One region of the Kitasatospora sp. NPDC048239 genome, then DNA from elsewhere that is predicted to be linked to it. Evidence: riboswitches for the same ligand, from Rfam matches in the RefSeq annotation. Region 1 holds a riboswitch; the other holds the start of a gene.
What was found. A riboswitch is a leader RNA that binds a small molecule or an ion and turns the genes downstream of it on or off. The one in region 1 is predicted to bind cobalamin.
Positions count from the first base shown of each region.

Region 2: another riboswitch for cobalamin. It lies ahead of ACGFZP_RS18640 (HoxN/HupN/NixA family nickel/cobalt transporter); the one in region 1 lies ahead of ACGFZP_RS23370 (cobalamin biosynthesis protein).

Region 1 is NZ_JBICZP010000008.1:294,468-298,189, reverse strand. It holds gene ACGFZP_RS23380 (alpha/beta hydrolase family protein) at 1-250, opposite strand, end outside; gene ACGFZP_RS23375 (XRE family transcriptional regulator) at 414-1,127, opposite strand; cobalamin riboswitch at 1,390-1,555, shown strand; gene ACGFZP_RS23370 (cobalamin biosynthesis protein) at 1,654-2,697, shown strand; gene ACGFZP_RS23365 (cobyric acid synthase) at 2,694-3,722, shown strand, end outside.
Region 2 is NZ_JBICZP010000006.1:224,176-227,897, reverse strand. It holds gene ACGFZP_RS18645 (M24 family metallopeptidase) at 1-482, opposite strand, end outside; gene ACGFZP_RS18640 (HoxN/HupN/NixA family nickel/cobalt transporter) at 560-1,699, opposite strand; cobalamin riboswitch at 1,732-1,926, opposite strand; gene ACGFZP_RS18635 (ArsR/SmtB family transcription factor) at 2,022-2,423, shown strand; gene ACGFZP_RS18630 (SRPBCC family protein) at 2,495-2,974, opposite strand; gene ACGFZP_RS18625 (RNA polymerase sigma factor) at 2,971-3,450, opposite strand; gene ACGFZP_RS18620 (DUF3995 domain-containing protein) at 3,622-3,722, shown strand, end outside.

The sequences.
Region 1 (3,722 bases):
GGATCTCGCCGACCACCGCGTGGCCGTCCTCGCCCCACTCGACGGCCCAGCGGCCGGGGCGGGCGCTGGCCTGGCTGCGGGTGAAGGTGGCCCGCCCGGCGGCCAGGCTCTGCACCAGCACGGGGCCCGCCGGCCGCCGCGCGGCCGCCGGGTGGACCATCCGTTCGGACGCCTTCCGGCCGATCACCAGGACGGCCGCCCCGGTCCCGACGACGGCTGCCGCCACGACGGCTGCGGTTCCCCAACGCATACTCGCTCCCCGCTCTGTTGATCGCGGACTGGGCCGGGCGCCTCCCCGGCCGCGCACGCCCGGCGGGGGTTGCTCGGACAGACAGCCCCAGTCCACTCGCGGGGGCGGGCGACGGCCACCGGACAGGGCCGTCCGGGTCACCCGGGGCCGGACCGGACCGGCCTCAGACCGGGATGTCGGTCGGCCGCCGCCCGAGCAGCTCCCAGAACCGCTCGCCGACCGGGCGGTCCTGCGGCTGCGCCGGGCGGGCCGCCGGGGCCGGGGAGCCCCAGCTGCCTGCGCCCCAGTGCGAGGCGACCTGGTACTCGCCCTGCAACGCCGTCAGCACCGCGGCGAGGTCGCTCTCGTGCACCGGCACGATCCGGCCGATCGCGCGGGTCTGCGCCTGCCAGCGGCCGTCCACGCACTGGCGCAGCCGCTGGTCCAGCTCCTCCCTGCGGTCCGTCACCGCGACCAGCTCGCGCAGCGTCAGGCCGAGCACCTGCGCGAGCGCGTACGTCTGCTCCTCGTCGCCGTCCCAGCGGCCGGTGGCCTCGGCGGCCTGGTAGTGCCGCAGCGGGATGCCGATCCGCCGGGCGGCGGCCTCCTGGTTGAGCTCCCGGGCGACCCGGAAGTCCCGCAGCCGGGCCGGGCGGGTGCCCATCAGCTGGGCGGGCGGGCACCAGAGCGCTCGGGCCAGTGCGATGAACTCCTCCTCGGCGGGGCGCAGCTCGCCGCTCTCCCAGCCGAGTACGTGGGAGGGCAGCAGCCGGACGCCGTGCGCCGCCATGCCCTCGGCGACCTGGGCCGGGGTCAGCCCGAGTCCGGCGCGGTGCGCGCGGGCGGCCGTGGGCGAGAAGGGCACCGGGGGCACGGCCGGGGGCCGTCTGCGTCGCATGGGACCAGACGGTAGGCCTTGGTGCATCGGCGCCCCAGCCGCCGAACACACGAAGCGCGGCTGTAGGCGTCTACAGGGCGCTGGACGATCCCACAGGCTGTCATGCCCCTGCGGGGGCCGCGACTCGGAGGTAGCGACGGGGCGGGAAGGGAGCGGGAGGGGGGCGGGAAACCTCCGGGGGGTGTGACCAAACCCTCCGTGACCTTGGTTGACTCCCGGTTCGGCCGCGTGATGGGATCCTTCAGCCAATACGGAGGCATGCAGAGGAAGCCGGTGCGAGTCCGGCGCGGTCCCGCCACTGTCACCGGGGAGCACGTTCGGAGAGTCACCTCCTCACCCGTCAGCGGGGCGGGGGGTGCCCATCGGCAGGCCGTCAGAAGCCGCTGGAAGGCCCGGAGGTGCGTTCGGACCCGGAAGCCAGGAGACTCTCGCCGCCGGTACGTCGATCCAGGGCGCGGACCCTGAGTGAGGACACGCACGCGATGCAGGCTGCCCCGACCGACCGAGCCCCCGGCTGCCCGCCGCCGTGCGCCCGCTGACCCGCGCCGCCGCCTTCGCGCTGGGCGCCGTCGCGGGCCATCTCGCCGACGCCCGCTTCGCCGATCCGCGGCGCGGCCACCCGGTGGCCGCCTTCGGCAGCGCGGCGGGCCGGCTGGAACGGCCGCTCTGGCGCGACCACCGCGGCGCCGGCGCCGCCTACACCGCGCTCTGCGTGGGCACCGTCGCGGCCGGCGCGGTGGCCGCCGACCGGACGCTCGGCCGCCGGCCGCTCGGGCGGGCCGCGCTCACCGCGGCCGCGACCTGGACGGTCCTCGGCGGCACCTCGCTGACCCGGGAGGCCCGCACCATCGGCCGCTCGCTGTCCGCGGGCGACCTGGCGGCGGCCCGCAGCCGGCTGCCGCACCTGTGCGGCCGCGACCCGAGTGCGCTGGACGAGCAGCAGATCGCCCGCGCGGTGGTCGAGTCGGTCGCCGAGAACACCGCCGACGCCGTGGTGAACGCCCTGGTCTGGGGCGCGCTCGCGGGCACGCCCGGACTGCTGGCGTTCCGCGCCGTCAACACCCTGGACGCGATGGTCGGCCACCGCTCGCCGCGCTACGCCCGGTTCGGCTGGGCCTCGGCCCGGCTGGACGACGTGGCGGGCTGGCCGGGCGCCCGGCTGACCGCGCTGCTGACCGTCGCCGCCTCGCCCGAGCCCCGGACCGCCTGGCGGGTCTGGCGCCGGGACGGCTCCGCGCACCCCAGCCCCAACGCGGGCCAGGCCGAGTCGGCCTTCGCGGGGGCGATCGGCGTGCGGCTGGGCGGCACGCTGGCCTACGGGACCAGGGTGGAGCACCGGCCCGTCCTCGGCGGCGAGCTGCGGCCGGTGACGGTGGACGACATCGAGCGGGCCTGCCGGCTCTCCCGCCGGGTGGGGCTGCTCGCCCTGGGGACGGCGGTCGCCGGGCACGCCCTCGGGCAGGCCCTCCGGACGGGGCTGACGGCGCGGCGTACGCCGGCCCGGACGGCAGCACCCCCGGCAGGACTTCTGCCGGGGCTCACGGCACGGAAGCGGAGGGGGAGCGCATGAGCAACGCGCTGCTGGTCGCCGGGACGACCTCGGACGCGGGCAAGAGCGTGGTCACCGCGGGCATCTGCCGCTGGCTGGCCCGCCAGGGCGTCGCCGTGGCGCCGTTCAAGGCCCAGAACATGTCGCTGAACTCCTTCGTCACCGCCGACGGCGCCGAGATCGGCCGTGCGCAGGCGATGCAGGCGCAGGCGGCCCGGGTGGAGCCCGAGGCCGCGATGAACCCGGTGCTGCTCAAGCCGGGCGCGGACGGCCGCAGCCAGGTGGTGCTGCTGGGCCGGGCCGTCGCCGAGGTCGGCGCGATGGACTACCGCGACCGCAAGCCCCTCCTGCTGGAGCGGGCCCTGGAGTGCCTGGCGGACCTGCGCGGCCGCTACGACGTGGTGGTCTGCGAGGGCGCCGGCTCGCCCGCCGAGATCAACCTGCGGGACCGGGACATCGCCAACATGGGCCTGGCCACCGCCGCCGGGCTGCCGGTGGTGGTGGTCGGGGACATCGACCGCGGCGGGGTGTTCGCCGCGATGTACGGGACGCTGGCGCTGCTGTCGGCCGAGGACCAGCGGCACGTCGCGGGCTGGTTCGTCAACAAGTTCCGGGGCGACGCGCGGCTGCTCGCCCCCGGCCTCGACATGTTGAACCGGCTCACCGGCCGGCCGGTGCTCGGCACCCTGCCGATGCTGTCCGGGCTCTGGCTGGACGCCGAGGACTCGCTCGACCTGACCACCGTGGTGGACCGCACGGAGGGCCGCGGGCCGCTCGGCGCGGACGTGCTGCGGGTGGCCGTGCTGCGCTTCCCGCGGCTGTCCAACTTCACCGACATGGACGCGCTGGCCCAGGAGCCGGGCGTACTGGTCCGCTGGGCCACCCGGCCCGAGGAGCTGGCCGACGCCGACCTGGTGATCCTGCCCGGCACCCGGGCCACCGTCGCCGACCTGGCCTGGCTGCGCGAGCGCGGCCTGGAGCCGGCCCTCAGGGCGCGGGCGGCGGCCGGGCAGCCGGTCCTCGGCGTCTGCGGCGGCTACCAGATG
Region 2 (3,722 bases), on a different contig from region 1:
AGCTCGCCGAGCGCCTGGTCGGCGATCTCGGCCGCGATCCGCAGGTCGGCGATCTCGTGCTCGTCCTTGACCACGCGCAGCCGTTCGACGGCCTGCGCCAGGTCCGCCAGCCGGACGCCCTCGGCCAGCCCGGCCACCGCGCGGTGCCGGCTGACGGTCAGGTCGTGCTCCTCCACCGCCAGGTCCGCGACCCGCAGCCGGACGGCCGCGGCGGCCGCGGCCAGCACGGTGTCCGCGCCGGCGGCCACCGGCAGCTGGGTGAGGTCCTCGCCGATCGCGCGGTCCCCGGTGTCGTCCGGCGGCAGGTCGTCCGGCAGGGCCAGCACCACCCGCTCCCGGGTGAGCAGCACACTCGCCCCGCACGGCGGGCATCCGGTCAGGTACCGGACGTTCGCCGGCCGGGTGATCAGCGCCGCATCGGCCCCGGACGCACTGCAGTGCTCCCTCAGCCGCTCCCGCCGGCCCGCGTACGCATCAGCCATGCGTCGAGCCTACGGAGCCCCACCCCGATCCGCCCGCCGAGCAGACCCGACCGGGCAGCCCCCGCCGCCGGGCCGCCTCAGCCCTCCGTCGGAGCCGGGGCCTGGGCCCCCTCCGGGGACGGGGTCCAGCGCTGTTCGACCCTGGCCAGCCGCCAGTACGCGATCGCCGCTCCCCAGACCACCACGAAGAGGCCGACGAGCACGTAGCCGACGTTGTCCAGCGACAGCTCCGCGATCCACCCGCTGACCGGGTCGGTCAGATCCAGCTTCTCGTGCAGCACCCCGACCAGTTCGATGGTGCCGATGACGAAGGCCACCGCGATCGACAGCCCGGTGATGGTCAGGTTGTAGAACACCTTGCGCACCGGGTTGGAGAACGCCCACTGGTAGGCGAAGTTCATGAACGTCCCGTCCAGCGTGTCGAACAGGCTCATCCCCGCCGCGAACAGCAGCGGCAGGCAGACGATCGCGTACCAGGGCAGGCCCGCCGCCGCGCCGGAGCCGGCCATCACCATCAGCGTCACCTCGGTCGCGGTGTCGAAGCCGAGGCCGAGCACCATGCCCACCGGGAACATCTGGCCGGGCCGGGTGATCGAGCGGGTGGCCCGGTTCAGCACCCGGGCCAGGAAGCCGCGCGCGTTGAGGTGCTCCTCCAGCTCCGCCTCGTCGAACCGCCCGGCCCGCATCGACCGGAACACCTTCAGGATGCCCAGCAGGGCAACCAGGTTGAGCGCGCCGATCAGGTAGAGGAAGGCCCCGGAGGCGGTGGTGCCGACCACGCCGAGCCACTTGTGGGTGGCGGACTCGTCGTCCATCAGCGTGTTGGCCAGCTGGGCGCCGCCCGCCACCAGGGCGGCCATCAGGACCACCATCGAGGAGTGCCCGAGGGCGAACCAGAAGCCCACCGAGACGGGCCGCTTGCCGTCCGCCATCAGCTTGCGGGTGGTGTTGTCGATCACCGCGATGTGGTCGGCGTCGAAGGCGTGCCGCATGCCGAGCGTGTACGCGGTGACACCCAGGCCCACCCCGAAGACCTGGGTGCCGACCGCGTACTCCTGGGGGGCGACCAGGAAGACGAGCGTTCCGAAGGCCACCACGTGCATGGCCAGGATCACCCCCATGAGCCCTGCCGTGCGGATCGTGTCCTCCCGCCGCCAGCGGAAGGACGGCAGCACGGCGGACGGCGCCGGCACAGCGGCGGTTTCGGGCAGGGTCATCGTGGGATCACGCTCCAGCACCTCGTGGAATGACGTTCGTGAGATGCCGTGGCCGGTCTCCTGGCTTACGGGGCGTCCTTATCCGCCTTCCCAGGTGCGCGAGGCACCCAGTGGCGTCGTGGATACGGACGACTCCCCCCGATCACAGTGGCGAGGGCCGCTCCGGACTGGGGACCTCTGAAGGTCCGTCACCGGTCTTCCCGAGCACCACGGCGGGCAACACCGTAGGGCCCCCGCAAGCACCCTTGCAAGGCTGCGCACCTGCGCAGGTGTCCAGGATCACAGCCCGGCGGCCATCGGGGGCGGCTGCAAGAATGGGCCCATGCATCTCGTACCGGCCGACCGCGCGGGCCAGCGCACCATCGACGGGCACCGGGTCTGCGAGGCCATCGCCGCGATCGGCGACACCGCGCACGTCCGCTCCTGGGCCGAGCGGTTCTCCCTGCTCGCCGATCCCGGCCGGCTCGCCCTGCTGCTCGCCCTGCACCGGGCCGGCCCGCTCGCCGTCAGCGATCTGGCCGTGGCCACCGGGATGCGCGATCCGGCCGTCTCCCAGGCGCTGCGGCTGCTCCGCACGGCCGGCGCCGTCACCGGCGACAAGGACGGACGCGTGGTGCGCTACCGGCTCGTGGACGACACCATGCGCCCCCTGCTCGACGAGTGCGCCGCCGCCGAACACCACGAGCCCGTCATCGAGCAGCCCGGGCCGGCCGCCACGGGGTGACCCGTCCTCCGCCGCGCTCCCCGGGCGCCGTCCCTCCCGGGTGTGGACCAGGCCACTGAGCCGAACCGCCCTCAGCCCTCCCGGACCAGGCGTTCGAAGCGGCGCAGCGAACGGCCTGCCAGCGGCTCGGTGACGGGGTGGAGCGCGCGGCCGAGCAGGGCCGCGCCGGGCAGCCGGAACGCCCCGAGGAAGGCGAAGCGGGTGCCGTCCGGCTCGGGCCTCGCGGCCAGACCCCCGAGCAGGAAGCGGCTGCGCATCAGGCACCAGCCCGGCGCCTGCTCGACGTCGAAGCGGGCGCGCAGACGGGAGTGGCCGACCACCAGGGCCTGCCGGCGGCCCTGCGCCGGGCCCTCGCCGAGGCGGACCGACCGGATGTCGGGCAGCCAGCGCGGCAGTCGGCCCTCCAGGTCCGCGGCCACCGCCCAGACCTGGTCGAACGGGACGTCGATCACCGTCTCGTGGACGGCGCCGCCCGGGGTGGCGGCGGCGATGACGTGCAGACGGCGGACCGGGTCGAAGTCGGCCACCGGCCAGGGGATGCGCTCGGTCACTGCTGCCACGCCCTTCGGAAGCTGAGTCGGGCCCGGGACAGCCGGGACTTCACGGTGCCGGCCGCCACGCCCAGCAGGTCGGCGGTGGCCCGTTCGTCCAGGCCCTCGATGTCGCGCAGCACCAGGACGGCGCGGTGCTCGGGGGTGAGCCGGGCGAGGACGTCCTCGATGTCGGCGGCAAGCTGCGGATCGCCGGGGCGGGGCAGCTCGGAGAGGTCGGCGGGGACGCAGCGGGCGACCCTCCGCACGTGCCGGACCGCCTCGCGGACGGCGATCGAGCGGACCCAGCCGAACAGCGCGGCCGGGTCCTTGAGCTGGCGCAGCCGGCGGAACACCGCGATCAGCGCCTCCTGGGTCGCGTCCGGCCCGTCGTCCAGCGCGATCGGACCGCAGAGCCGGCGCACGTACGGCGTGACCAGCTCCAGCAGCTCGCTGACGGCCAGCTGGTCGCCACGCTGGGCGGCACGGACCAGCACGGCGGTATCCGTTGGGGTGTCGGGACCATCCACGTCCGATCAGAGGCGCCGAAACCGCCGGACGTTCCCTCGTCCGCACCGCTTTCCACTGTGACGCTCGCCACGGGAACGTCCGCCCGCCGGGGCGGCTCCTGTGGGGCGACACACTGCCGGGACACCTGAGGGGCCGTCATGAACCGCCGCCGTACCGCCGCGCTCGCCATCGCCACCGTGCTCGCCGCCGACGGGCTGCTGCACGTCTACTGGGCCACCGGCCGCACCTGGCCGGCGCC